Regions from separate parts of the Ureibacillus sp. FSL K6-2830 genome, predicted to be linked through region 3. Evidence: riboswitches for the same ligand, from Rfam matches in the RefSeq annotation. Region 3 holds a riboswitch; each other region holds the start of a gene.

Region 1 (10,227 bases), 1.9 Mb from region 3:
GAGACACCGCAGGAGCGAAGCAATGAGCTCCGAGGAGGCTCGAGCTGGGCCCGCGGAAAGCGTCCCCGGAACGGAAATCAATTTTAATAACATATCAAAAAAACATCATTTTCTCCTTGGAGAAAATGATGTTTTTTTAGATTTGTCCCAACCTCTTGATTTCATTTATTAAATTACTTGTTCTTCCGTGTCTTCTTGCTCATGAGCCGTTACTAAATAAAATAAATCTTTTGGAATTTTATATAAATCATATTTTGCTTCGCCAACATTAATTTCCTCATATAAAGTTGGATGTAATTCATTAGCGGAAATTACATATTGCAACTTTAAGGAGGCACGTTTCGATTTTTCATTTTCTTTTCGAATTCTTAAAAAAACGGTATGGAAATTATATTTGAAAAATATTTCGGATAAGAATTCTTTTTTTGCTATCTGATTGTATCCTTTTCCTTGGAATGGGGCGCCAATCCAAGTGCCTAAAAATCCAGCGCCATCTTCAATATCATACAAACTTATTGTTCCAATGGGTTGACCCCATTCATCAAGAATCGTTCTTGATATCGTTTTGCCTAAAGCCTCTTCTTCAATAATTTGTTTAGTCATAAATAGATATTCCTCTGGGCTCGTCGCTTTATGACGAACATACGGGAAAACCGACGGGTGTATGAGTAATTGATACAATTCATTAGTTTCTAATAAATCTCGATGTTTCAGCATGTAAACGCCTCCTTTTTAGGATAGTTGCAAAAAATTTCCAATAACACGAAGAGCAACGACACCAAAAACCTAAAAGTTTAGACGTTATAAACTATAGACATGCATCCATAGTTTTCCCGTTCTAATATTCTAAAAAAATTTTGACCAGTATATCTTATAATAAATATAATCGTTCTTACAAGATTTTGTTTGAAAAAAACAGTATTTTCTGTGTAAAGTTTGTGAACGTAATAAGAAATATTCTATAAAAAACCATCGATGTTTCAATAAATGAAATAGTTAATGGTTAAAATAGCTACATTTAGCATAACACTTCTTGCAAATGAAAAGCTGTAGATGTTTTATTTATATAATACCTAGATTGAATAACTCTAAAACTAGGTAAATTTATCGAAATTCGTCATCGATATAGGGCATAAACGTAAAATATGCAGATTAGGGAAAAAAGTTACAAGGATGAAATAACTTTTTCAATAGTGGGGAGATTACAGATTATGATGAAAATTCGATCCAATTCATTAAAAAAGAGCCACAATTTAAGGTAAACTTAAATTGTGGCTTTCAAAGTTTAAGGATATATTCTTTGTGAAAAAAGTGTTAGGGGTGTCTTGTATTTGGTAATATAACCATTATTTATAAAATTTATACCTTTTTGAAAGGTGATTAAAATGAAAAAAATATTATTAGTAGAAGATGAAAAAAGTATAGCCCGATTTATTGAATTGGAACTTATTCATGAACATTTTGATGTGACAACATGCAGTGATGGCAGAGAAGGCTTACAAAAAGCGCTAAATGAATCTTTCGACTGTATATTGCTTGATGTGATGTTACCTAGTCTCAATGGTGTTGAAGTTTGTCGGCGAATTCGTGCAAATTCCGATGTGCCGATTATTTTATTAACGGCTCGTGATGCCGTTACGGACAGAGTATCAGGATTGGATGCCGGTGCGGATGATTACATTGTTAAGCCTTTTGCGATTGAAGAATTATTAGCTCGAATTCGCTCTGTTTTAAGAAGAGCCAATTGGGGTGAACAACAACGAAAAGTCATTAAAGTAAGAGACCTTGAAATTGATACCGCATCCTATAAAGTAATGTTTGAAGGGAAAAAATTAGATTTAACCAAAACTGAGTATGATTTATTGAAATTGTTGTGTGAAAACAAAAACCGAGTATGTACTCGAGAGTTAATATTAGATAAGGTATGGGGACATAATATGGAAGTGGAAACAAACGTAGTAGATGTTTATATTCGTCATCTACGCTTAAAATTACAGACAGAAAAAGAACCATATATTGAAACAATTCGTGGCGTTGGGTATGTGGTGAGAGAATGAAAAAAATTAAACTATCAAAGTTCCAATTAACATTAAAACAAAAGTGGACGTTATCTACTTCACTAGTCATATTTTTTAGTTATGCGACGATTTGTATCATCATCTATTTTGCACTCTATACTTGGCTCATTCATCAAGAGGAATTAAATGCAGTCCGAACTGTTGATGATTTAACGGATTTTTTTCATACCCAAGGCCAATCGATTTCAATCAATGAATTGAAAGACAATACAGGGTTATTGAAGTCAATTGTTCATCAAAATCAAACGGTTCGTCTATATAATATGGATGGTTATGAAGTTTTGAAGATTAATGATTACTCGCCTAGTGCAAACATCAATTATCCGATTGATGAAATACAGAAAACTGTCGTTGAGAAACTATCGCTAGATCATAAAGAAGTCATTGTTGTGAATCGTTTAGTTCAAATCGGATTTTTTCAAGGAATTATTCAATTAATACACCCGCTTGACACGTTTCACTCCATGATGCGTTATGTGTTGACGGTTTTGGTAATAGCAGGAATCGGTGCATTGTTCATTGCAGTAACTATGAGTCATTATTTGGTTCATATAATAATGAAGCCGTTAAAAGATTTGCGGAATTCCATGACTCGAGTAAAAGAAAAAGGTTTTCAAGAAAATATTCATTTTACTTATCATCATGATGATGAGATTGGTGATTTGCTAAAAATTTATCGCTCCATGATGAATGAATTGGAAGTAACTTTTATGCAGCAACAACAATTTGTTTCAGATGCATCCCATGAACTTCGCACACCCATTCAAGCGATTGAAGGACACCTGTCTTTAATTAAGCGATGGGGTAAGGATGATCCACAAGTGTTGGAAGAATCGCTGGATTTGGCAATAGATGAAGTTCAACGCATGAAGAAAATGATTGAGGAATTATTAAGTTTGGCTCGAAATGAAGGAAAAGAAGAAACTTCTTGTGATTTAGAAAAAGTTTTAAATACCGTGATTGAAGAACTTGAAGTTGTTTATTCAAATGCTAAAATGAATGTGGTGTTCGATGGCGAAAAAAGGATGGCACAAATATCTGAGAATGCGTTTGCACAAATTGTAAGAAACATTATCGAAAATGGAATTCGATATAATGAAAATATACCCATTATCCAAATACATGTTCATTATTTTACAGAAAATATTTTTATGACGATACAAGATAATGGTATCGGCATTTCAAAAGAACATTTACCTTTTATATTTGATCGATTTTATCGCGTGGATCGTTCGCGGAGTAATGGAGGTGGAACTGGACTAGGTTTAAGCATTTCAAAAATGTTGGCAGACAAGTATCAAGTGGAAATGGATGTATCGAGTTCAGTAGGAAAGGGCACAATTTTTACATTACGTTTACCTACTTAACACATTTTTTTAATTCCATTCAAAAAATTTCATCTAAATTTGTGAAAAATAGTTGTATTTTTTATGAAGAGTAGTAAGATTGAAATGGAAAAAAGGTTCTTCTCAAATTGTTATATAAATTTATATTAATAGAAGAATGATTTTTATACTTTCTATTTAAAATGTAATTGCTATTAGCAAAATTTGGAGGTTTTTCTCATGTCGAACAATGTAATTACAACTGGATCTCCTTGGTCAGTATTCTCTGGTCCGAACTTAGGGTATGTAATGGAACAATATGAACTGTTCTTACAAAACCCTGACGAAGTTGATTCGGAATTAGCTTCATTATTCCAACAATTTGGTGCTCCAGTACTAGAAGAAACTTCAAGTGGTGCGCAAATGGCTCAAACAGGAGATTTTAATAAAGTATTGGCAGCTGTAAAATTAGCAGATGCAATACGAGCTTTTGGGCATTATGGAGCGGACGTATACCCACTGAAAGACCGTCCATTAGATTTTTCAAAAATTGAGCCACAAGCATACGGATTAACAGATGCAGATTTAGCTGAATTACCTGCTTCACTATTCTTAAATAATGTCCCTGCAAACGTTTCCAACGGTAAACAAGCGATTGATTATTTACGTTCACTTTACACTGAAAAAATTGGATTCGAATATGCACATGTAGAAGATCAATCCGAAAGAAATTGGATTCAATCAAAAATTGAATCAGGATTCTTCAAACAAAAACTATCTGCAGATGAGAAAAAAGCCGTATTAGAAAAACTTACTCGCGTTGAAAACTTTGAAAAATTCATTCATAAAACATTCGTTGGTCAAAAAAGATTCTCTATTGAAGGTTTAGATACATTAGTAGTTTTAATTGATGAAATCGTAAAATCCGCAGAAAAAGATCAAATGAAATTTTTACAAATCGGTATGGCACACCGCGGACGTTTAAATGTATTAACACATATCGTAAACAAGCCATACGCTATGATGTTTGCAGATTTCGCACACGTTCCAAACGATTACTTCTTCCCTGAAGATGGTTCAATTGAAATTGCAAAAGGTTGGACTGGCGATGTGAAATATCACATGGGTGCAACTTATCACAAACCATCTGGATTAACGGTAAAACTTGCATACAACCCTTCACACTTAGAAGTAGTTAGTCCTGTTGTAACTGGTTCAACGAGAGCAGCTCAAGAAGATACATCTAATCCTGGAGAACCAGTGCAAGATACATCAAAAGCACTAGCTGTTCTTGTTCATGGAGATGCAGCATTTAGCGGTGAAGGAATCGTACAAGAAACATTTAACTATGCTGGAACAAAAGGATTCTCTACTGGCGGTTCTATCCACATTATCTCCAATAACATGATTGGATTTACAACAGAATATTACGATTCTCGTTCAACACACTATTCATCAGATGTAGCAAAAGGATACGGTATTCCTGTAGTGCACGTGAATGCAGATGATCCTGAAGCAGTTATTCAAGTAGCAAAATTTGCTTTTGAATATCGTCAAATGTTCGGTAAAGATATTTTAATTGACTTAATTGGTTACCGCAGATTTGGACACAATGAAACTGATGATCCGACTGTAACAAATCCAAAAACATACTTAATTGTTGATAAACATCCTACAGTTCGTGAACTTTATGGTGAACGAGTTGTAAATGAAGGTATTGTAACAAAAGAATTCGTAGAACAGTTAAACCAAGAAATTTATGGCGAAATGCAAAAAAGTTACGATCATGTTAAAGCAGTAGGCGAAGAAAAGGGTCATCATCTCGAAGTGGAAATTCCTGAAGAGGTGAAACAACCTTATCCACAATTAGAAACAGGTGTTTCTGCTGAGGAATTAAAACAAATTAACGAAGAATTGTTAGCATGGCCTGAAAACTTTGAGCCTCAAAACAAATTGGCAAGAATTCTAAAAAGACGTGTTGAAGCGCTAGAAACAGGTAAAATTGACTGGGGTCATGCAGAAACATTAGCGTTTGCATCAATTTTACGTGAAGGAAACCCAATTCGTCTGACTGGGCAAGATGCTCAACGTGGTACTTTCTCGCAACGTCATTTAGTACTACATGATAAAAATAACGGTTCTGAATGGACGCCATTACACAATATTTCAGGAGCTAAAGCTTCCTTTAGTGTATTCAATTCTCCATTAACAGAAGCGGCAATCGTAGGTTATGAATATGGTTATAACCTGGAAAATGAGAAAGCATTAACAATTTGGGAAGCACAATTCGGGGACTTCGCAAATATGGCTCAAGTAATGTTTGATAACTTCATTACAGCTGCTCGTTCTAAATGGGGTCTTAAATCTGGATTAGTTCTTTTATTACCAAATGGTATGGAAGGACAGGGGCCAGAACACTCTGCAGCACGCATTGAACGTTACTTGCAATTATGTGCTGAAAATAACTGGATTGTTGCAAACTGTTCAAATGCCGGAAACTACTTCCACTTATTACGTCGACAAGCGAAAATGCTTGGAACTGAAGGAGTGCGTCCATTAGTAGTTGCAACACCAAAATCATTATTGCGTCATCCATTAGCTGCAGCTACATTAGAGCAATTATCTGAAGGAAAATTCGAGGAAGTCATTGAACAACCAGGACTCGGACAAAATCCTAAAAAAGTGGAACGCATTATTTTAGCTTCTGGTAAAGTGACAATTGACTTAGCAGAAGCAATTAAAGACGGTGAAGGATTCGAAAAACTTCACATCCTTCGCATTGAACAATTATATCCATTCCCAATGGAAAAACTTTCTGAAATCATTGCGAGATACCCTAACGCGAAAGAAATTGTTTGGGTACAAGAGGAACCTAGAAACCAAGGTCCTTGGAAATTTGCCTTAGAATACTTACTTGAATTAGCTGAAGGCAAAAAAGTACGTTATGTTGGACGTCCAGAAATGTCTTCTACTTCAGAAGGTGACATGGACTCACATAAAGTTGCTCAAGCTAAAGTAATTAACGACGCTTTAGCAGATTTGTAATCTTGCATAATTTACGTTAAGATTTAACAGTGTTGAGAATTAAAGGAGGATATAAAAAGTGGCTGAAATTAAAGTCCCTGAATTAGCAGAATCGATTACGGAAGGTACAATTGCACAATGGGTGAAAAAAGTTGGAGATCGCGTTGAGAAAGGCGAATTCATTGTTGAATTAGAAACAGATAAAGTAAATGCAGAAATTATTTCTGAAGAAGCAGGAGTATTAACTCAAATTTTAGCTGAAGAAGGCGATACAGTATTAGTTGGCCAAACAATTGCGATCGTTGAGCCTGTTGAAGGTGGAGCTGAACCTACTCCAGCACCTCAAGCAGAACCTGCAAAAGAAGCGGTTAAAGAGGAACAACCACAAGCTCCTCAAGCACAACCAGCACAAGCTGCACCGGTTGTTGAGGAAACATCTAATGAGCGCGTAGTAGCTTCACCAGCTGCACGTAAACTTGCTCGTGAAAAAGGCATTGATTTAGCAGCAATTTCACCAGTAGACCCACAAGGCCGAGTTCGTGTACAAGATGTTGCTGCTCATGCTGCTAAACCAGCACAACCAGTGCAAGCAGCACAACCTGTAGCACCTGCTGTAACTGTAGATGAATCTCGCGTTACAGTTGAAAGAATGAGCCGTCGACGTCAAACAATTGCAAAACGTCTTCTTGAAGTTAAACAAAATACGGCAATGTTAACAACATTCAACGAAATTGACATGACAAATGTGATGGAACTTCGCAAACGCAAACAAGAACAATTTGTGAATGAGAATGGTATAAAACTTGGATTCATGTCATTCTTCACAAAAGCAGTAGTTGCTGCATTGAAAAAATATCCTTATGTAAATGCACAAATTGTTGGCGATGAAATTCATAAATTTAACATTTATGATATCGGTATTGCGGTATCTACAGAAGAAGGTTTAGTAGTTCCAGTTGTACGTGATGCAGATCGCAAAAACTTCGCTGAAATTGAAAGAGAAATTGCAGAACTTGCTCAAAAAGCACGTGAAAAGAAATTAGCAATTTCTGATTTACAAGGCGGAACATTTACAATTACAAATGGCGGTATCTTTGGTTCATTAGCTTCAACACCAATTATCAATGGTACGCAAGCAGGTATCCTTGGTATGCACTCAATTGTAAACCGTCCAGTAGCTGTAAACGGCCAAGTTGAAATTCGTCCAATGATGTATGTGGCACTTTCATACGATCATCGAATCATTGATGGTAAAGATTCAGTTGGATTCTTAAAAACAGTTAAAGAATTAATCGAAAATCCTGAAGATTTACTTCTAAATTCATAAGAAAATGTATAATATACTCCCCAACTATTTTTGGGGAGTATATTTGGTACTATTAAACTTTTCCTATTTGTTATTGACAAGTAAACACCATTTAGGTTATGCTTCTCTTAACAATTGAATATTCTAGCCTCACTTGGTAGGGTAGAGGCGCGGTATTTATTAGTTTCTCATGGAGCTTGAGCGAGTGAAGAAGTGGGAAAGAAGGAAATATCGCCGAAGTGTAGTTATTTGCTCAGATAACTATGCTGGGGTTACAGTGAATAACTGTAACACTGTCTTACATGTTTATATGTAAGGTGTGCTATTCCAAAGTGGAACTAGAGGTATTAGTCTAACAAATTGATGCGACCTTAAGTTCTTCTTAGGTCGCTTTTTATTTGTGAAGCTAAGCGAAACAGAGACAGGGGGAATTAAGATGAAAAAGAAATTATTGCTACTTTTCATAACCATGATGACGGTTCTCGTTCTTGCAGCATGTGGTTCAGGAAACAAAGAATCAACAGGTGGAGAATCACAAAAAGATTCAGAATCTTCATCCGAGTCAAAAAGTGTATTAAGAGTAGGTATGGAAGCTGCTTATGCACCATTTAACTGGTCTCAAAAAGATGACTCAAATGGAGCAGTTCCTATTGCAGATTCTAAAGAGTTTGCAAACGGTTACGATGTTCAAATCGCAAAACGTATTGCTGAAGGATTAGGGATGGAGCTTCAAATTGTAAAAACTGACTGGGATGGTTTAATTCCATCATTACAATCTGGTGCAATTGATGCAGTTATTGCGGGTATGTCACCTACTCCTGAACGCATGGAAGTAATCGATTTTACAGACAACTATTATACGAGTGATTTCGTAATTGTTGTGAAAAAAGATGGTCCATATGCAAATGCAAAATCGATTCATGATTTTGAAGGGGCTAAAGTAACAGCACAACAAGGTACTACTCACTACAAAGTAATCGATCAAATGACTGGCGTTAATAAACAAGTACCAGCTACAGATTTTGGCCAAATGCGAATCCAATTATCTTCTGGTGCAATTGATGCTTATATTTCAGAACGTCCAGAAGGGATGTCTGCTGAGGCAGCAATTGAAGGATTTACTTACATTGTTCCAGAAGACGGATTTGAGGCTGATGAATCTGATACAGCAATCGCTGTTGGCTTGAAAAAAGGTTCGGACTTAAAAGATAAAATTAACGAAATTTTAGCTGGTATTACGGAAGATGAACGTCATCAAATCATGGAAGAAGCTATTAAAAATCAACCATCACAACAATAGTGTGGTGAAAGGTTGTCTTGAGATTCTCTATAAGACAACCTTTTTCCATTTTCCTTCCCTGTAAAGTTATTTACTGTGCTTAACTTTAATTCTTCTAAGTGCGAACAAAAAAACAATAAGGGGATTTCTTTATGTCTTTCTTAGAAACAGTTTGGAATATTTTTCAGAATAACTGGGATTTGTTTTTGCGAGGAGCATGGATTGCATTAATTCTTGCGATATTAGGTACGATTTTTGGTGCGATTATCGGATTTTTCATCGGGGTTATGCACACGATTCCATTGCAAAAAAAATCCTTTAAAACATATGCATTAAAAACTATTAATTTTATACTAACTTGCTATGTTGAACTATTCCGTGGCACTCCAATGATGGTACAAGCGATGGTTGTGTTCTACGGACTCTATGCCATTGATATTCAATTAAATCGCTTTGTTGCTGGTTTAATTGTTATCAGCTTAAATACAGGTGCTTATATGGCAGAGTATGTGCGTGGTGGAATTGTTTCAATCGATAAAGGACAATACGAGGCCAGTGAAGCGATTGGTATGAATCATTTTCAAACAATGTTCTATATTATCCTTCCTCAAGTAGCTCGAAATATTTTACCAGCGACTGGTAACCAGCTCGTTATGAATATAAAGGACTCTTCTGTACTAAGTGTCATTAGTGTAGTTGAATTATTCTTTACAACGAACTCTGTTGCGGGTAGTACATATCGTTATGCAGAAGCATTCTTAATTGCCTGCGTATTGTACTTCATTATGACATTCACTGTAACTCGTATTCTTCTTTGGTTTGAGAAGAAAATGGATGGACCTGATTCGTACCGAGTGGAGCTTGTGACAGGAAACAAGCCGATAAAGGATGGTGAGTAATGCTATGACAGTGGTCATTGATATCAAACATTTAAATAAAACATTCGGCAATCATGAAGTATTGAAAGATGTCAATTTCCAAGTAAGAAAAGGGGAAGTTGTAACGTTAATTGGAGCTTCAGGATCAGGAAAATCCACATTATTGCGTTGCATTAACTTGCTGGAAACTCCTACAGGCGGTGAGATTATTTTTAATGGAGAAAATATTTTAACGGAAGGTTACAATAAAGAAAAATATCGTACGCACTTAGGTATGGTATTCCAGCAGTTTAACTTATTTAATAACTTGGATGTATTAGGGAATTGTATAGTCGGA
Region 2 (10,227 bases), 700 kb from region 3:
TTGGATATGATTATTGATTTGATTGGGATAAAAGAAAACTTCTCGATTTTTGCTTTAAGATATTCGTATAATAGGGTTAAGTAGGTTAATTAAATGTAAGGTGATACTCCATGAATGAAACAATTCAAAATAAATTGGCGCTGTTACCAGATTTGCCTGGATGCTACTTAATGAAGGACCGACAAGGAACAGTCATTTACGTCGGAAAGGCAAAAGTCTTAAAAAATAGAGTTCGATCCTATTTTACTGGTTCCCATGATGGTAAAACTCAACTGCTAGTTAGTGAAATAGAAGATTTTGAATATATTGTTACTTCAAGTGATTTAGAGGCTTTAATTTTGGAGCTCAATTTAATCAAACAATATGATCCAAAATATAACGTAATGTTAAAGGATGACAAGAGTTATCCTTATATTAAAATTACCAATGAAATTTATCCAAGAATTATTACGACAAGAAAAGTGAAAAAAGACAAAGCTAAATATTTTGGACCTTATCCGAATGTATCTGCCGCGAATGAAACAAAGAAGCTCCTCAACCGCATCTATCCATTAAGAAAATGCAACCGACTGCCAGATCGAGTTTGTTTGTATTATCATTTGGGGCAATGTTTAGCTCCATGTGTTAAAGATATAGATCCGAAAATTTTTGAAGAAATGACAAATGAAATCATAAAATTCTTAAATGGCGGCCATGAACAAGTAAAAAAAGAATTAGAGAAAAAAATGATGGAGGCTGCGGAAAAGCTTGAATTTGAAAGAGCAAAAGAATATCGAGATCAAATTCAATATATCGAAACGGTTATGGAAAAGCAAAAAATCGTTTCAGGAGACCAAACGAATCGGGACGTATTTGGATATGCAGTTGAAAAAGGGTGGATGTGTGTTCAAGTCTTTTTCGTTCGACAAGGAAAATTAATTGAAAGAGATGTTTCTGTATTCCCTATTTACCGTGATCCGGAAGAGGAATTTTTAACTTTTGTAGGGCGTTTCTATGATACAGAACATTTAAAGCCAAAAGAAATATTGGTCCCAGAAACAATTGATAAAAGCATTTTAGAAAAATTATTAAATATAAGAGTATTAGTGCCAAAACGTGGCACAAAAAAAGAACTGGTGGATTTAGCAAAGAAAAATGCAATGCTTGCAATCGAAGAGAAATTCCAATTAATTGAACGCCAGGAAGAGAGGACAATTGGCGCTTGTCAACAATTAGGTGAGGCTCTAAATATTGAAACGCCTTATAGAATTGAAGCCTTTGATAACAGCCACATGCATGGAGCAGATCCTGTTAGCGCAATGGTCGTATTTATTAATGGAAAGCCGGCAAAAAAAGAATATCGCAAATATAAATTAAAAAATACGGCGAAACATGACGACTATGGAGCGATGCAAGAGGTGATTCGCAGGCGCTATACCCGTGTATTAAAAGAACAATTGCCGCTTCCTGATCTAATTATTGTTGACGGTGGTAAAGGGCAAATTGAAGTTGCACGAGAAGTGTTGGAAGATGAGCTTGGATTATCAATTCCCATTGCAGGACTAGCAAAAGATGAGAAGCATCGAACATCTGAACTATTATACGGGGAACCACCTGTGTCGATCCCGCTGAAAAAAACAAGTGATGCTTTTTACTTGCTTCAGCGAATACAAGATGAAGTCCATCGCTTCGCTATTACATTTTTGCGGCAACAACATCAAACGAACGCTTTACGCTCTGTCCTTGATGAAATTGAAGGAATCGGTCCAAAACGTAAGAAACAATTACTGAGTCATTTTGGTTCAGTGAAAAAAATCAAACAGGCTTCTGTGGAAGAATTAATGGAAGCGAAAATGCCAAAAGTGGTTGCAGAAACAATCTATCAGTATTTCCATAATGACACATTGCCAAAGGAATAACTGTATGATAATGTATTTTAAAAGTAAATAAGTTTAGATATAGATAGAGGTGCGAGATTCATGAGTACCTAACTGGAGGAGAGGAACAAGTCTGAAGAAGGTTAGGGAAAGGGGAGATTGCCGAAGCGGTAAATTTGCTTGTTCCAGTTTACTGGCTGGTTTTGCATTGAAGAAATGCAAGATTGTCAGAATCTAAATGGTTCTGGAGAGCTATCTCATAAAGTGTTTTCTGAAAATTGAGGCAGCTTTTCACCATCCTTTGTGAAGAGTTGCTTTTTTCTTTAATTATATAAGATTCGGAAACTTCATTTCATGGCTTATGAAAATAAGGGGAGTGTAGCGATGATTAATATTGTAGTGAAGTTGGATGAATGGAATCTATCATCATCTGAAAACATTGGAGAAATAGCAAAAAGACTCATCGAAGAGAAGAAGTTTGGACGCAATGTAGTAGCAGTCGTTCCATCCTCTCCACCTGTAAATGAGGGTTTGGAAAAAATTATTTACTCTTTATCGGATGCACCATCCGAAAGAGAGTTAGACGCAATCCATTCTACCAATAATCAAATTGCAAGCAGTTTGCTTTCCATTGCTATTCAAAAAAGAGGCTTTAGAGCTGTTTCCCTTACAGGCTGGCAACTTGGCATGAAAACAACAAGAAAATCAGTAGGAAATGCTCGCATACATCAAATCGATGGTAATGTCATTATTGAGCATTTTAAAAAAGGTGAAATAGTCATAGTCGCAGGCGGACAAGGTGTTGATGATGAGGGCAACATCACCCTTCTCGGTGCTGGAGGGACTGATACAACAGCGGTAGCGATTGCAAAAAGCATTGATGCAGAACGCGTGGAAATCTATACGGATCTTGACGGGGTATATACAGGAGATCCTAATGTAGTTCAACAGGCTCGTAAATTGAAAGATATTACATATGATGAGATGTTAGAATTATCTTATTTAGGTTCGAAAATTGTTCATCCGAGAGCAGTCGAATTAGCAAAAAAATTTGATATACCAATTGTTGTTCGTTCGAGTACGAAAAATCTTCGAGGTACATTGATTAAGGGAGAGATTGAAATGGAGAGAAATTTAATTGTTCGTGGTGTCGCCTATGAAACAGATATTATCCGCTTTACTGTTGGATATGAAATACTAGAAAAATCTTCCCTTGCCAACTTGTTTAATACCCTAGCAAAGCATCATGTCAACGTAGATATTATTGTACAATCTGTGATGAGTGAAGTAAAACCGACAATATCGTTTTCAATTGTAAAAGAGGATTTAACAAATGCGGTAAAAGTGCTTGAAGAACATAAAGAGGAGTTAGGTTTTCAATTTGCTGATTTTGAAGTTGGTTTAGCGAAAGTGTCAATCGTGGGTTCGGGCATGGTTTCCAATCCAGGGGTAGCAGGCCGCATGTTCGCACGCTTATGTCAAGAAAATATCCCTGTTAAAATGGTTTCTACATCTGAAATTAAAGTATCTGTCGTTGTGCCACAAGATGATATGATTCGTGCAGCAAATGCACTGCATGATGAATTTAATCTTGCTGAGGAATGGGTATAAAAAGGGGCGAATAAAGCCCCTTAGCGTTCAATTTTTTCTTTTAAATCCATCTTTACTGTAAAAATTACTTCTAGTTGTTTTTCTTTTTTCTCTTCATAGCATTCCGTCAAAACACCTTTAAAGTTTTGGATTTGTTCGGCAATGAAGCCAGCTTCTAAGCGAAAATTTCTTTCATTAATCTTTAGCAACTCCGGTTCATTCGTCAAACTAAACACAAATCCGTCTTTCATTTCTTTTTCAAGGGTAAGATCACCCCATCCGGCATCTTTAAAAAAGGAAATGATTAAAGGAATATCGGTGCATGGAAATTTGCGAGCTAAATCTTTTCCTGCCCAATATAGAATATCTTTTTCATGCTTTCCTAAAATGGATGGCACTAAATAATCTCTTAGCAGTTCGTATCCAAATAAAGGAAACGAATCTTTCGACAATGACATATAATAAGAACCTCTTTCTAGAATTTTTCTTTTTTAACAACAGAGAATTTGAAAAAAGTTAAAATAGAGAAAAATAACATAATAGAGAAAAAATAGAAGGTTTTGTAGCGAATATTAGACAAATTTCGGAAAATAAATATGCACAACTAACCTTGACGGTAATAGTTCGTGGGGGTACAATGAACTTGTCATAATATTGTACCATTATGAATAAAACAGTCAATGCATAAAGCGTTTACAATTTGTGACGACTTATTGACTACTTATTTTAAGGGGGTATCAGTCTTGGCAAAAAATGAGTTTTACTGGCGCCGACTACATTCTTTACTTGGTGTTATTCCTGTAGGGCTATTTTTAGTGTTCCACTTGTCTCTAAACTTTACTGCAACAGGGGGAGAAGAGACATATAACAGTGCAACAGGAGTAATGGATTATATTCCAGGTCCACTATTATTACTTATTGAGTGGATTGTTATCTACATTCCTATTCTGTTCCACGGTTTATATGGAATTTATATTGCCTTTACAGCAACACCAAACAATAAGCGCTTCAGTACATTCCGTAACTGGATGTTCTTATTGCAACGACTTACTGGTGTGTTCCTAGTAATCTTCATTGCTTGGCACATGTTCCAAACTCGCATCCAAAAAGCATTTGGTGCGGAAGTAAATTTTGAAATGATGGAAAAAATCGTTGCAAATCCATGGATGTTAGGATTCTACATTGTGGGTATCCTTTCCGCTACATTGCATTTATCTAACGGTTTATGGTCATTCTGCGTAAGCTGGGGTATCACACAATCAACACATTCTCAAAAAGTAGTTACATGGATAACAATGGCATTTTTCGTCATCTTAAGCATTATCGGTGTATCTGCAATTCTAGCATTCGTATGATACAAGCATAGATAGAACGTCCAATTAGAAAAGAGGAGTGAGAAATAATCATGGCCAAAAAGAAATTAATCGTTGTTGGTGGCGGCTTAGCTGGTCTAATGGCAACGATGAAAGCAGCCGAAATGGGTACTGAAGTAGAACTATTCTCATTAGTTCCTGTTAAACGTTCACACTCAGTTTGTGCACAAGGTGGAATTAATGGTGCAGTAAATACAAAAGGTGAAGGGGATTCTCCGTGGATCCACTTTGACGATACAATTTATGGTGGAGACTTCTTAGCGAACCAACCACCAGTAAAAGCCATGTGTGAAGCAGCACCTGGTATCATTCACATGTTCGACCGTATGGGAGTTATGTTCAACCGTACTCCAGAAGGTCTACTTGACTTCCGTCGTTTCGGTGGTACATTGCATCACCGTACTGCATTTGCAGGTGCGACAACAGGTCAACAATTATTATATGCGCTTGACGAACAAGTTCGTCGTTACGAAGTAGAAGGTTTAGTTACAAAATACGAACACTGGGAATTCCTTGGAATCGTTCTTGATGACGAAGGAGTTTGCCGTGGTATCGTAGCACAAGATTTAAGCACATCAGAAATTAAAGCATTCCGCTCTGATGCTGTAGTTATGGCAACAGGTGGTCCTGGTATCATCTTCGGTAAATCAACAAACTCTGTAATCAATACTGGTTCTGCAGCATCAATTGTTTATCAACAAGGTGCTTCATATGCAAATGGTGAGTTCATCCAAATTCACCCAACAGCAATTCCTGGCGATGACAAAAACCGTTTAATGAGTGAATCTGCTCGCGGTGAGGGTGGACGTATTTGGACATATAAAGATGGTAAACCATGGTACTTCTTAGAAGAAAAATATCCTGCATACGGTAACTTAGTACCACGTGACATTGCGACACGTGAAATCTTCGACGTATGCGTAAACCAAAAATTAGGTATCAATGGTGAAAACATCGTATATTTAGACTTATCTCATAAAGATCCACATGAATTAGACATCAAACTTGGTGGTATCATCGAAATCTACGAAAAATTCGTTGGTGACGATCCACGTAAAGTACCAATGAAGATCTTCCCAGCGGTTCACTACTCAATGGGTGGATTATGGGTTGACTACGATCAAATGACTGAAATTCCTGGTCTGTTTGCTGCTGGTGAATGTGACTATTCACAACACGGTGCAAACCGCTTAGGTGCTAACTCATTACTTTCTGCGATTTATGGTGGTATGGTTGCAGGACCTAACGCAGTTAAATATATGCAAGGCTTAACAAAACATGCGGAAGATTTACCACAATCTTTATATGATTCTTATGTAAAACAAGAGCAACAAAAATGGGATAACATCCTAAAAATGGACAAAGGTAATGAAAACGCATATTTACTTCACAAAGAACTAGGCGAAATGATGACTGACAACGTAACAGTTGTACGTTACAACGATCGCCTACAAAAAACATATGACACACTTGGTGACATGTTAGAGCGTTGGGAAAACATTAACATCCACGATACTCAAAAATGGAGCAACCAAGGTGCACACTTTACTCGTCAATTGAAAAACATGCTATATCTTGCACGAGTAATTACAAAAGGTGCGTTATTACGTAACGAGTCACGTGGTGCACACTATAAACCAGAATTCCCAGAACGTGACGACGAAAACTTCTTAAAAACAACTATGGCGAAATTTGATCCATCTACAGGTGAGCCAATTATTACTTACCAAGAAGTAGACGTTTCATTAATTCCGCCTCGTAAACGTGACTACTCTTCGAAAGGAGGTAATTAATCGTGACTACACAACAAGTGGAAACTGGAAAAACAGTAAGATTTAGAATTTTACGTCAAGATAATCCAAATGGTGCAAGCCGTTGGGAAGAATTCGAAGTACCTTACCGTCCAGGTATGAACGTAATCTCTGCATTGATGTACATTCGTCAACATCCAGTGACTGCTGATGGAAAACCAACAACACCAGTTACTTGGGACATGAACTGTCTAGAGGAAGTTTGTGGTGCTTGTTCGATGGTAATTAATGGCCGTCCACGCCAATCATGTTCTGCGTTGGTTGATCAACTTGAACATCCAATTCGCTTAGAACCAATGAAAACTTTCCCAGTTGTTCGTGACCTACAAGTTGACCGAAGCCGTATGTTCAACGCATTGAAAAAAGTAAAAGCGTGGATTCCGATTGACGGAAGTTACGATTTAGGAGAAGGTCCACGCATGCCTGAACGCAAACGTCAATGGGCATACGAATTGTCAAAATGTATGACTTGTGGTGTTTGTTTCGAAGCTTGTCCAAACGTTTCTGAGAAATCTAGCTTCATCGGTCCAGCACCACTTTCTCAAGTACGTTTATTCAATACACATCCAACAGGTGCAATGAACAAAGACGAACGTTTAGATGCAATTATGGGTGAAGGCGGACTTGCAAACTGCGGTAACTCTCAAAACTGTGTAGCTGCTTGTCCAAAAGGAATTCCTTTAACAACTTCTATTGCATCATTAAACAGAGCAACGACTGTACACATGTTCCGCAAATTCTTCGGTTCTGACCATATGGTAGACTAATATGTTTTAGAAGCAGTCAAAATCGTTTATCGATTTTGGCTGTTTTTAATTTTTTTATAGAACAATTATCCAATTTTCATGATGCTGCATAGTATAGTAAGCAGTTTATTTCTGTACAGTTGCATTGCGAATCCTCTTTCAATAAAAAAATCCACCGTCATCCCCTTCCAATATTCGACATTTTCATTCATTTCCTCGATGAATCTACTATTGTATAATATTTATTATATAAATAAAACTTTGGTTAAAGGGGATGGGAAAATGAAAGAAATGTATATTGAAGATTTTGAACAATGGGAGAAGGAATTTACATTTTACACGGAAGAGATTGTTCGTTTTTCAGATGTTGATATGTATGGCCATTTAAATAATGTAGTACCATTTTCATATTTTGAACATGCACGCATTGAATATTTTAAATGGTTGAATGTGAAGAACAATTGGGGTTCACAAGATGAGCAATGTATTCCAGTTGCGGCAGATTTGCAATGCGACTATTTAAAACAAGTTTATTACGGAGAAAAACTGCGAATTTATGTAAAAACAGCACGGGTTGGAAACTCCTCTCTAGATCTTCACTACATGGTAAAAAATGAAAAAGATGAAATCGTTTTAACTGGCAGAGGGGCTTTAGTGCAAATCAATAAAGAAACTGGTAAACCTCATCGCTGGACTGAAGAACAAAAAGTAATATTATATGGGAAATAGTTAAAATGCCCTCACAGCCTCCACCCTCATGACATACTTTACATAGAGAGGAGATAGGAGGGTGTTGCCTTATGAGTAGCCCGCAGCATCGTTCGCTTTTAACGAAAAGAGAGCGGGAAATATTTCAATTATTAATTTTAGATTATTCCACAAAAGAAATTTCACAAAAGTTGGGCATAAGCGAAAAAACGGTGCGTAACCATATTTCAAACACAATTCAAAAACTGGGCGTTTCTAGTAGGTCACAGGCACTGATTGAATTGTTAAGACTTGACGAGCTTTCATTGCATTAATCGATTAAAGATAGTGGCTTTAAATCCTAAAATGAATTTTAAAAGGCTACAATCGTATTATTGATGAAAAATACTTATTCAAAAAATGTCAATGATTATCTGATTTACAATTACAACAATCGGGCAGTTGCATGGATCAATGGCGCGATGTTTAACATGAGGGGATTCAAATAAAAAACTGTCTTTTCCTGTTCAATTGTATGAATAAAAGAATCATTGAACTTAGTAAAGAATTAGGTCAAAATAGAATAGATAATAATATATCATACAAATGAAATAGGATAGAGGCGGTATAAGTGAATGCCCCAATAGGCGTTATCGATTCAGGAGTAGGCGGCTTAACTGTTGCAAAACAAATCATCAAAGTTTTGCCAAAGGAAACGATTTATTACATTGGCGATACTGCAAGGTGCCCCTATGGCCCACGAAAAAGTGGAGAGGTTCTCGCCTTTACTATACAGTTAGCAAAAGCGTTGGAAAAACAGAATATAAAACTGCTTGTTATCGCATGTAATACGGCAACGGCAGTAGCATTAGATGTTTTAAGAGAACAGCTCTCAATTCCGGTAGTGGGCGTCATTAATGCGGGAGCCCGAGCAGCTGTAAAAAAAACGAAGCACAATCGAATTGTGGTTCTTGCAACAGAAGGAACAATTAAAAGTGGCGCATATGAACGTGCACTGCTTGCTTTAAATACGGAGGCGAAAATTATTCCTCTTGCGTGTCCGACATTTGTACCGCTAGTTGAAAGTGGAGAATATGAAGGACAATTTGCATTCGACCTTGTAGCGAATGGATTAAAGCCGCTTGAAAATAAAAGTTTTGACACAGTCATTTTAGGTTGTACTCACTATCCGATGATTCAACATCATATCGAAAAGGTAGTTGGACCTAATGTAACTGTTTTATCATCAGCAGAAGAAACTGCAAAAGAAGTAAAAGAGCTATTAACAAAACATCACTTACTCCGAAATGAAAATCATAAACCACATCATATTTTCTATGTGACCGGCTCGGTGCCCATTTTCCGTACAATTGCTGAAAATTGGTTAGAAATGAAACACTTAGATGTAAGAAAAATTCAATTTTAACAACTCAAAAAATCCATGATGCTCAAATCATTTTGAGTCTCATGCGATTCGGTACATCAAGCAGCAAAATCATTCGGTTATACCGAATTGCATGAGACATGAAGAAAGCTCGAAAGGCACTTTTCGAGCTTTTTTACTTGTAGTACAGAGCTACAAGCTATAAAGATTGTATGCCAAAAAAGTTTCAAAAATGTGCAATGACTTTTTTCTGGAGAAAATGTATGTTAATATATTGTGCGATTATTTGTAGGAGGAAAGTACATGCGAGTAGATGGAAGAGAAGTAAATCAATTAAGACCTGTAACAATCGAAACAGATTATTTAATTCATCCAGAAGGATCTGTTTTAATTCAAGTAGGTAATACAAAAGTAATTTGTACAGCTACGATAGAAGATAAAGTTCCTAGCTTTCTGCGTGGGCAAGGAAAAGGTTGGATTACTGCAGAATATTCCATGTTGCCAAGAGCAACGCAAGAACGTACTATCCGTGAATCTTCACGAGGTAAAATCGGTGGACGTACGATGGAGATTCAACGTTTAATTGGACGAGCATTGCGGGCAGTTGTTGATTTAGAAGCGTTTGGAGAGCGGACTATCTGGATTGATTGCGACGTTATACAAGCAGATGGAGGAACAAGAACAGCTTCTATTACTGGGGCGTTCGTTGCATTAACACAAGCTCTTGCAAAGCGCCATAAAGAATCTCCATTTGAAAAGTTTCCAGTTACTGATTTTTTA
Region 3 (10,227 bases):
TAATACGATATTTATTAACTGCTCTATTTTTTCTTCTGTAAATAAAGAAACGACTTCTTCGGTTAAAGAGGTTTCGTAAGAAATACGTTCATGTAAGTTTTTCATTCTCCTTGGGACAATGACTTTTCGAAAACATGCCCAAACGCCCTTTCCTTTTTGCTGAATGACAATTCCGGTAATAAATTTTGTTTCTTTACTAAATACTTGTGAATCTGTTCCAAACATTAAAACAAAATTACCGGTTGGTTCTTTTCTCATAAACTGTACAATTGCGTCGAAAACTTGCTCGAAAGTCATGTTCTTTTGACTCAAATTTTGAAAGGTTCCGTCTGTTATTCGATCGCTCTCCATAGAGATCTTACCTTTCTTAAGTTGTTATTGAATTAGTACAGTTTATTCACTATTAGGACATAAATGTGCTTTTCCAATAGTACAAAAAAGACCCAATCATTTGGGTCTCTTATTTTATGCACGGTTCAATTTCATTACCTGTTTTGATATCGATAACTTTTTCATTATGAAGAGGAGCAGGAATCGTCTTGCTTTCTGGTGGTTGGATATTTTGTTCTACCCAATCCACCAACAAATTAAATGCTTGATGCGCATACGGCAACAATGGTTGAAGTTCTTTGTCTGGATCTGTTGCTGGATTCCAAACGAGTCCATCTACATGATTACCATTTTCTATAATATATAATCGATGTAAATGTTCTCTTTTCGCTCGTTTCACTAATTTTTCATATCCTTTTGCATGAATTTCTGGGAATATAAGCGTATCTAATGATCCTGTAATACTGATTAACGGGACTTCAATCTTACCTGTATTTTCGATTTCTTTTATATTATCTTTGATTAATTTTCGTCTTTGATTGTACTGATAGTTTTTGAAAATATGGTCAAAGGATCGATCACGTAAGCCGTTTTCGTCAAATCTTAAGTAATTTGGCCATTCTATCCGATTAGGTGCAGTTGGATCAAAATGGTCACGATAAATGTTTAACGTGACAAACCAATATATTTGGTCATGATAAACCCATAATTTTTCAGATCCTTTTGGAACGCCTGCTTTATATAATTCTTTTATTGCTTGTTCCTTTGCTTTTCCACTACCATAAAGGGCTTCTTCTGCATGGTTGACAACAGAAACTAACGAACTTATGAGATTAGGGGTTTTTTCTGTCCAAAGAACACCTTCCCAGTCTACACCGCCATCGAAAAGTCGCGGTTCTCCGGTTTTTTCAGGGTTATCATTTTCCAATGCGAAACGAACAACATAACCTCCATTTGAGATTCCAATGGCATATGTCGGCACTTTATGATCTGGCTGAATTAATTTGCTTGCAGGATTTGAAGCATCATTCGGGTTAATAAGTCGGTCGCTAAAATTGTTTATCAAATATTGATGTGAAGCTTTAGTAATTTGTCTAAAACGAAGATGCCATTCTCGAACAGAATCATCTTCATCAACTAAAGCATTTTTCACTTTTGCCAATGGATCACCTTCGACTTCAGTGCCTTGAGTTCCTTTATCAATCGCTGCAAAAGCATACCCTTTTTCAAGAACAAAATCGCTAAATAAAAGATCTGTTGAGGTTTCATTTCTTGTGGCTGGAATGCCTGAAACGACTAATTTGCCATTCCACTGGTCAGGTACTCGAATGACAAATTGTGCATCATCAAATGAACCAGTTACTTGAGTGCCTGTTATTTTTGCAGGTTTATACATTTGGAACCAACCTGTTTCCTTTTCTGGGTCACCCCAATAAATGGGAGCTATCATATTGTTACCATAAAGGTTAGCTTTTTCAAGTTGTTCAGGATTCAATGTTGTGAGCCAACGATCATCTTGTCCATCAAAATAAGTAACTTTTACAGAATGTGCTCCAGGGATAATTTCTTCATTTGCATGGGCTGCTGCACCTCCACCAATTGAGTGAGCACCAAAGAAGAGCAATGGGGTTAATGTAATTCCAATTAGTTTTCGATACAAAGTAAGGACACCCCTTTATTAAACGAGTTTACTCTATTTCTATATTCAATTTTCTTGCAATTTATGAGATGTATTCAGATTTTCTGTAACTATTTAGGAAAATGGAGTTAAATGGTTATAACAAATTTGATATAATTTATTCATATTAAAGAAAATTCTTTTAATTACAGGTGAAAAAAATAAAAAAACATCATAAAATATAATTAAAAGGAAAATAGGAGGAATGCTGATGATAACCGGTCAGTTAGAGCGGGCATTTCAGTTAGCTGAAAAGCATCGTCTCGAAGTTAGTACCATTTTAGAATTAAACAAAATCATAAGGAAGGAAATTAATTCGACCCCTATGGTAGAAGAAAAAATCCTTCAACAAGTCATTAAGATATTGGAAAATAATAAAAGATTACTTAGGGAGGTAACTTAGGAATTGGAAAAACATGTTGAATTATATGGTGATATAGACGAATTTGATTAAAGGCACTGCTCTGTAATAAGAAATGAGAGCAGTGCCTTAATAATTTATACATATTCTATTATTAATTTGATTTACGCTCTTTTGCCCATTCAGCTGTTGCTGTAAATAGTACGTCGGATGATGAATTTAATGCAGTTTCACAAGAATCTTGTAATACGCCAATGATGAATCCAACAGCTACAACTTGCATGGCAATATCATTGGAAATTCCAAAAAGACTACAAGCGACAGGAATTAAAAGTAACGATCCTCCTGCAACACCTGAAGCACCTGCAGCAGAAAGTGCAGAAAGTACTACTAATATGATAGCGGTCATTACATCTACTTCAATTCCTAGTGTATGGCTTGCTGCAAGCGTTAATACAGAGATTGTAATTGCAGCTCCCGCCATATTAATTGTGGCACCTAATGGAATAGATACAGAATAAGTATCTTTATTTAAACCTAATTTTTCACATAATGCCAAATTGACTGGAATGTTTGCAGCAGAACTACGTGTAAAGAACGCAAAAATTGCACTTTCTTTTAATGTCATCCATACAAGCGGATATGGATTTTGCTTTGTAAAAATAAATGTGATGAGCGGGTTTATAACTAATGCAACAAAGAACATGCAGCCTAGAAGAACGATTAGCAATTTTCCGTATTCAACTAATGTGGAAAGACCACTTGTTGCTATCGCATCAAAGACAAGCCCCATAATACCAATAGGTGCGAATTCAATTACCCATCTCACAATTGTTGAAATTGCTTCTGAAAGATTGTCAATCATGGTTTTTGTTGAATCTGCTGCTTTCTTAAGCGCAATTCCTAGAAGAACGGCCCAAGCCAATATGCCAATGTAATTTGCATTCATAAGAGCGTTTACCGGATTACTAACAACATTAAAAAGCAACGTTTCAAAAACTTCTGCGATGCCTTCTGGAGGAGACACATCTTCAGCACTCATTTTTAATGTCAGTGTCGTTGGGAAAAGGAAGCTGGCAATGACACCGATTGCACCAGCGGAAAAAGTACCGATAGCATAAAGGATTAAAATCATTTTCATATTGGTTTTTGTTCCGCTTCGATGGTTTGCAATCGCTTGAATAACCAATACCAATACGAGTACTGGTGCCACGGCTTTTAGCGCACCGACAAACAAGTTTCCGAAAATGGATACCCAACTGAAAGTATCAGGTATTGTAATAGCAAGAAGAATACCTAAAATTAAACCGATTAAAATTCGTTTGACTAAGCTAATTTGACTCCATGTATGAAATAGTTTTTTCATAAAAACCTCCAAAGAATAAAATCTTGCTTACAAATACAATTGTTTACACCAAAAGGACATTTAAGATAGATATAGTTTAGCATGAATTTTTAAAATCCAAAGGAATTTGTTATTTCAGAAAAATAAAAATAGTGTTTATATTTAGATAAAATAAAAAATCTCCCCACCAGGAGATTTTTATAAATGGTTATTTATTTACTTCCCATAAACCTTCGCCATTTAATATTCTTTGGATGCCTGCTTTACATACACCATAAGAACGCCATGTACAACTTTCACAAAGAATATCTATATCTTCAGGAGTTGCGAATTTTTGAATGCGAGACTCAATTTCTTCCCAAGTGAGAGTTTGACCAATCTGTATCCCTAACTTTTCCAAAATTTGTTTATCTCTTATGTGGATGTTTTCATCTTGACAATGATATTTTCCGCAGTTTGGGTATTTTTCGCAAATTTGATCGATGCCCTCGATGATGTGAATTAAGGTCTTGGGGTTTTTCCTAAGTTCTTGGTGAATGCGCTTCATATTTTCCGCAAATTCTTTAGAATATCCCATACCTCTAAAGCCAACAAGGCAAAATAAATGATGCCCTCGTATTTTATACATGAAATGCTCCTCCTAAAGTTAACGTTAACTAACTAACATATTAACATACTGATTAGGAGGAAAAAATTAGAATATATGACACTATTGTAATAATGTTACAACTTAAATAATCTGTTTTTTCCAGTGAATCTCAATGTTCCCTACATTTCTAAAGTATTAAAAGCTATAGCTTGAGCATTCTAATGGCACAAGGAGGTGAACAACATGACAAATCGTAGTTCTAACAAACTAGTATTCCCAGGGGCAGAAGCTGCATTGAATCAAATGAAATATGAGATTGCACAAGAGTTTGGCGTAAACCTTTCACCAGATACTTCTTCCCGAGCTAATGGTTCAGTTGGTGGAGAAATTACGAAACGTCTTGTGCAAATGGCTCAACAACAATTGAAAGGAAACTCAGAATAATTGGCAATAATAAACACACCTAAGTTCAAATGTTCTTAGGTGTGTTATTATTGTAACCATTATAATTAAATTTTACTCATATAAAAATAAAGAATCAAAATAATAATAACGTCAAATATAAACCAACTAATGTGAAGAATAGTATTGGAAGTGTCAGGATAATCCCCATTTTAAAATAAGCTCCCCAAGAAATTTTAATCCCCTTGTTTGAGAGTACATGTAGCCACACAAGCGTAGCAAGTGAACCAATTGGTGTAATTTTGGGACCTAAATCTGAGCCGATTACATTGGCATAAATTAAAGAATCGCGAATTACACCTGACGTGGAAGTTTCCGCTATTGCTAATGAGTCAATCATAATTGTAGGTAAATTATTCATAACTGAAGATAAGAAGGCTGCAATATACCCCATTCCAATCGTAGTAGTGAATAATCCTCCTTGCACTGTCCATTCAATAACATAGGCTAGTCCTTTCGTGAAACCTGCATTTCCTAATCCATAAACGACTAAATACATACCGATGGAGAAAAATACAATATTCCATGGCGCTCCTTTTATTACGGCTTTTGTATTGACTGCTGAACTTTTTCGAGCCATCGCCAATAAGAATATCGCCATAATCCAACCAATAATACTAACGGGTACATGAATCCATTCAGCTGAAAAATAACCGGTTAATAAAATTGCCATTACCGGCCACGCTAATTTAAACATCTTTTCATCCCGTATGACTTCCCGTGGGTTTTTTAGCATCATTACATCATACTTTGATGGAATAGATTTCTGGAAGTATAAAAATAGAACGATAATGGTTGCTATTAATGAAAAGAAATTAGGAATAATCATTCGTAAAGAGTATTCCATAAAGCTGATTCCAAAAAAATCTGCTGCGATTACGTTTACTAAGTTACTTATTAAAAAAGGGAGGGAAGTAGTGTCAGCTATAAAACCACTAGCCATAATAAAAGGGAAAATCATTTTCTCATTAAAATTTAAATTTCGAACCATTGCAAGAACAATAGGGGTCAAAATTAATGCTGCACCATCATTTGAAAAGAAGGCTGAAACAAAAGCTCCAAGAACTGTAACGTAAATGAACATTCTAATACCGTTCCCTTTTGCTATGCGAGCCATGTGCAGTGCAGACCATTCAAATAAACCAATTTGATCCAATATTAAGGAAATGATTATAATCGCAATAAATAATAATGTCGCATTCCAAGTAATGTTTACAACTTCAAAGACGTCATTAATATCCACTACTCCAACAATCAATGCAACTATTGCGCCACAGCAGGCTGACCAACCGATATTGATATTTTTTGGTTGGCGAATTACGAGTATGAGCGTGATGATAAATATTAAAATGGCTAATAGTAAATTGAGCAAAATCATATCCTCCAACAAAGTTGAATTGTGACATATTGAAGATAAAAAAAATAAGCACTTATGAATTTAGTTAAATGCCTAAAATTCACAAATGCTATTATATCACTATTCATTTTCCTATCGAATATTTTATTTACTTTTCCACCAAGTATTATTTATCAAAATAAAAACCTGCCATTTTCATGGCAGGAGAATATTTATGAAATCAATTGTAATTGTGTATTTCTTAATAAATAATCTAGCATTTTTTGTTGCTCTTCGTTTAATGGCACTAGTGGAAGACGAACACCACCAACTGTTATGCCTTTCATATTTAATGCTGCCTTAACAGGAGCAGGATTTGGTGCAATGAACATCGCTTTCATAATTGGTAACAGGTTTCGATGTTCTTTTGCAGCTTCTTGAATATTTCCAATGAAGAAATTTTTAATCATAGATTGCATTTCATTGCCGATAATATGAGAAGCAACGGAAATTACTCCTGTACCACCAATTGCTAATGTTGGTAATGTTAAGCTATCATCCCCGCTATATAGTGAGAAATGATTTGGCGTGTTTTCGATAATTTGTGCCATTGCATCTAAATTTCCACTTGCCTCTTTAATTGCAACAATATTCGGTATTTTCGCAAGACGAACTACCGTATCAACGGATAAATTGACGACACTACGGCCAGGAATGTTATAGAGTATAATTGGCAGTTTTGTATTTTGTGCAATTGCTTTAAAGTGTTCATACATTCCTTCTTGGTTTGGCTTATTGTAGTATGGAGTTACAAGCATGATGCCATCCACCCCGGCATCTTCTGCTTTTTTAGTAAGCTCAATGGAAGCTCTCGTATTATAAGAGCCCGTACCTGCAATTACAGGAACTCTACCATTTACAGTCTTCACAGTAAATTTAAACAGTTCTACTTTTTCTTCATCTGTTAAAGTAGGAGATTCTCCAGTTGTACCACATACCACTAATCCGTCTGTACCGTTTGCAATTAAATGTTGAATTAGAATTTCCGTAGCCTCAAAATCTACGTCACCATTTTTGTCAAATGGCGTTACCATTGCTGTTAATACTCTTCCGAAATTCATTCTTCTCCACATCCTTTTCAATGTTTTTTAATGGAGAAGGGCAATTTCTTTATAAACGCAAAAAGCAACAACGAAGAGCCTCGTTGTTGCAAAAAGGAAGATTTTTTGCGTAAGATAGCCCTCCATATAGTTTCCTATATGACAGTCCTACACTTATTCAATGCAGAACCAGCCCCTAGAAAAATGAGTTTCTAGAGACTTCGGCAAATCCCCCTTTCCACAATTATCATTGGACCTCATTATCCTCAAACTGTGTACTCTTGGTTTTTGCGCCTCTATCCTTACTTCAAAGCAATATTGAAATAAGTCGATGGATAATTGTATATAATTGTAGCTCCTTTTATTTGGAAAAGCAATAACAATTAAGTATTTAAATATCATTTATGATTGAATTTTATACAATATGCAGAAAAATTTTGAATTTTCAATCGAAAATTTTGTTAAATTGAAAATTTAAAAGGAATTCTAACTTCTTTGCAATAATAATGCTGTTATTTTTATAAAAAGCATCCATACTACTTTCTGAGGTGAAATAGAATGTATAAATTGCTGTCCCACAATGATTTAGATGGGGTTGGATGTGGCATTTTAGCGAAACTTGCCTTTGGACAAGATGTAAAAGTCCGATATAATTCAATTGCTTCACTTGAACGGGAAATTGAATACTTTTTAGAAAATGATTTGCCTGATACTTTTTTATTTATTACAGATTTATCACCTAGTGAAGAAAATGAAAAAAGATTAAATGCACATTTTAAACAATATAAAAATATTCAACTTATTGATCATCATAAAACAGCGTTGCATTTTAATGAATATGATTGGGGAACGGTATTAGTCGAAAATGAGGAAGGGAAGCTAGAAAGTGCAACTTCATTATTTTATCAGTTTTTAGTTGCAAACGAGTTATTAAAGCCAACAGAGGCAATTGATGAATTTGTGAAGCTCGTAAGGCAATATGATACTTGGGAGTGGGAAAAAAACGATAATCATAAAGCCCATTTCTTAAATTCATTGTTTTTCTTAGTGTCCATCGATGAATTTGAAGAAACGATGATTGACAGACTAACTTCTTCTGAACACTTCGATTTTGATGAATTTGAAAAAAAGCTGTTGAATATGGAAGAAGATCGGATAGAACGATATATTCGTCGCAAAAAAAGAGAGGTAGTGCAAATAAAAAATGATGAGTATTTTGCTGGAGTTGTGTATGCGGAATCTTATCATTCAGAATTAGGAAACGAATTAAGTAAAGAACATCCTCATCTTGACTATATCGCTATATTGAATATGGGAAGTAAAAAAATTTCTTTCCGCACTATTCATGACCATGTGGATGTTTCGGAAATCGCAGCAGTGTATGGCGGAGGAGGACATCAAAAGGCAGCGGGTTGTAACTTAACAGAGGAAACATATCAAATATTTGTACAAAATACTTTTCAGCTTGATCCAATGCCTCAAGATGCGAAATATAATCGGTATAATGTAAAGGAATCTTCTTTTGGTACGATGTATGCTGATGCCGATGATAACAATTATTTTATATTACAAAAAGATGGCGTTTGGATGATTGAAAAATCAGAACAATTAATAGAAACAACTTTTGCAAGTTTTGAAGAAGCAGAAAAATATTTAAAGAGGATGTATGAAGCCTATCTAGTACGTGATGAAGTGTTTGTTGAGTATTTAATGAATCGAGTAAAAAAAGAACATTAGAAGTAGATGATTGAAATATTTTTTATGAATGCAAAATTCGCTAGCTCCTTTCAATTTAGCTAGCGAATTCTTATTATTATTTATGTTGTGATAAATATAATGCGGTTTGGAAAACGAACTTTTTATTTTCATCCTGCATCATATTTATTAATTCATCGTGATCAATTAAAAGTATATGGTTTAAGGAAGAAAACTTTTTGGCAGATGGTGTAAAAGATTGATTTGTAATAATCATTGCGCCATCTGCACTGTATGTTTTTATATTGACAGCAACTTGTTGAACCTTTCGGATGTCAACTGCATTTGCCCCTTTTATAATCTGTACTATATATTTTCTCGTACCTTTCCATAAAATAAGATCCACATTGAAAGTTTCAATGTCCTTTGTAATAAGTGCTACGTAACGATGTTTTTCAAAAAGTTTTTTTAATAGATGGATGTACTCCGTTTCTGGCAAATTATTCAATTGTATAAGTTCTTTCTGTAAAAGATCGTTGTCAGTGTGAACGGTTTTTATTAAATGCAATGTACGATTAATTAAATAAAAAATAAAACGAAAACTTGAAGTTCTAAAAGGCTTGTAGAATATCACCAAAGTAATGAAAATCATGAAATACAATTTAATATCATATACATTTAGTTCAATAGAAATCAAACTGAATAATGTGATAACAATACCAAAACTGAACATCAAAATCATTAAAAATTCAATTACTTTGCTTTCAAATTTTCTTTCTTTCATCTACATTCATTCCTTGTTTTTTATATTATTTTTAACTTTTGGAGCTGAATATATTCTAAAAAAGGATGAGAATTAAAAACAGAATATTTGATAATCATCCTAATATTTGTGTATGATTACAAAGAAAAATATTTCAATTTCGAGATAATATGTTTTGTATGTGGAGGGAATGAGGATGGAAATAGGGTTAACGACATTTGTAGAAACGACGCCAGATGTAAGAACGGGAAAAGTGATAAGTCATGCGGAGCGCCTTCGAGAAGTTGTAGAAGAAATTCAACTAGCTGATGAAGTGGGATTAGATGTTTATGGAGTAGGTGAGCATCATCGAAAAGATTATGCTTGTTCATCACCTGCTGTATTGCTTGCTGCGGCCGCAACGAAAACAAAAAATATTAAATTAACGAGCGCAGTAACTGTATTATCTTCAGATGATCCAGTGAGAGTGTATCAGCAATTTGCTACATTGGATGCAATTTCGAACGGGCGTGCAGAAATTATGGCAGGCCGGGGTTCTTTCATAGAATCTTTTCCGTTATTTGGTTAT

Evidence for each region. A riboswitch is a leader RNA that binds a small molecule or an ion and turns the genes downstream of it on or off. The one in region 3 is predicted to bind lysine.
Region 1: it holds a riboswitch for lysine, as region 3 does, so the genes downstream of both, NSU17_RS01090 (transporter substrate-binding domain-containing protein) here and dapA (4-hydroxy-tetrahydrodipicolinate synthase) in region 3, are expected to answer to the same signal.
Region 2: it holds a riboswitch for lysine, as region 3 does, so the genes downstream of both, NSU17_RS14100 (aspartate kinase) here and dapA (4-hydroxy-tetrahydrodipicolinate synthase) in region 3, are expected to answer to the same signal.

What each region holds. Positions count from the first base shown of each region.
Region 1 is NZ_JBBOQR010000001.1:211,335-221,561, reverse strand. Features, by position in the region: gene NSU17_RS01115 (GNAT family N-acetyltransferase) at 169-717, opposite strand; gene NSU17_RS01110 (response regulator transcription factor) at 1,386-2,057, shown strand; gene NSU17_RS01105 (HAMP domain-containing sensor histidine kinase) at 2,054-3,445, shown strand; gene NSU17_RS01100 (2-oxoglutarate dehydrogenase E1 component) at 3,644-6,448, shown strand; gene odhB (2-oxoglutarate dehydrogenase complex dihydrolipoyllysine-residue succinyltransferase) at 6,507-7,754, shown strand; lysine riboswitch at 7,889-8,066, shown strand; gene NSU17_RS01090 (transporter substrate-binding domain-containing protein) at 8,170-9,033, shown strand; gene NSU17_RS01085 (amino acid ABC transporter permease) at 9,165-9,911, shown strand; gene NSU17_RS01080 (amino acid ABC transporter ATP-binding protein) at 9,916-10,227, shown strand, end outside.
Region 2 is NZ_JBBOQR010000001.1:2,846,366-2,856,592, forward strand. Features, by position in the region: gene uvrC (excinuclease ABC subunit UvrC) at 111-1,898, shown strand; lysine riboswitch at 1,935-2,119, shown strand; gene NSU17_RS14100 (aspartate kinase) at 2,241-3,467, shown strand; gene NSU17_RS14105 (YslB family protein) at 3,488-3,904, opposite strand; gene NSU17_RS14110 (succinate dehydrogenase cytochrome b558 subunit) at 4,190-4,801, shown strand; gene sdhA (succinate dehydrogenase flavoprotein subunit) at 4,852-6,612, shown strand; gene sdhB (succinate dehydrogenase iron-sulfur subunit) at 6,615-7,397, shown strand; gene NSU17_RS14125 (acyl-CoA thioesterase) at 7,659-8,105, shown strand; gene NSU17_RS14130 (helix-turn-helix domain-containing protein) at 8,177-8,398, shown strand; gene racE (glutamate racemase) at 8,695-9,489, shown strand; gene rph (ribonuclease PH) at 9,751-10,227, shown strand, end outside.
Region 3 is NZ_JBBOQR010000001.1:2,150,858-2,161,084, forward strand. Features, by position in the region: gene NSU17_RS10570 (ribonuclease H-like YkuK family protein) at 1-351, opposite strand, end outside; gene NSU17_RS10575 (alpha/beta hydrolase) at 461-1,990, opposite strand; gene NSU17_RS10580 (ABC transporter permease) at 2,220-2,411, shown strand; gene sstT (serine/threonine transporter SstT) at 2,524-3,735, opposite strand; gene NSU17_RS10590 (DUF1284 domain-containing protein) at 3,923-4,342, opposite strand; gene NSU17_RS10595 (alpha/beta-type small acid-soluble spore protein) at 4,547-4,747, shown strand; gene NSU17_RS10600 (arsenic transporter) at 4,842-6,137, opposite strand; gene dapA (4-hydroxy-tetrahydrodipicolinate synthase) at 6,335-7,222, opposite strand; lysine riboswitch at 7,330-7,508, opposite strand; gene NSU17_RS10610 (DHH family phosphoesterase) at 7,760-8,938, shown strand; gene NSU17_RS10615 (restriction endonuclease) at 9,015-9,680, opposite strand; gene NSU17_RS10620 (LLM class flavin-dependent oxidoreductase) at 9,856-10,227, shown strand, end outside.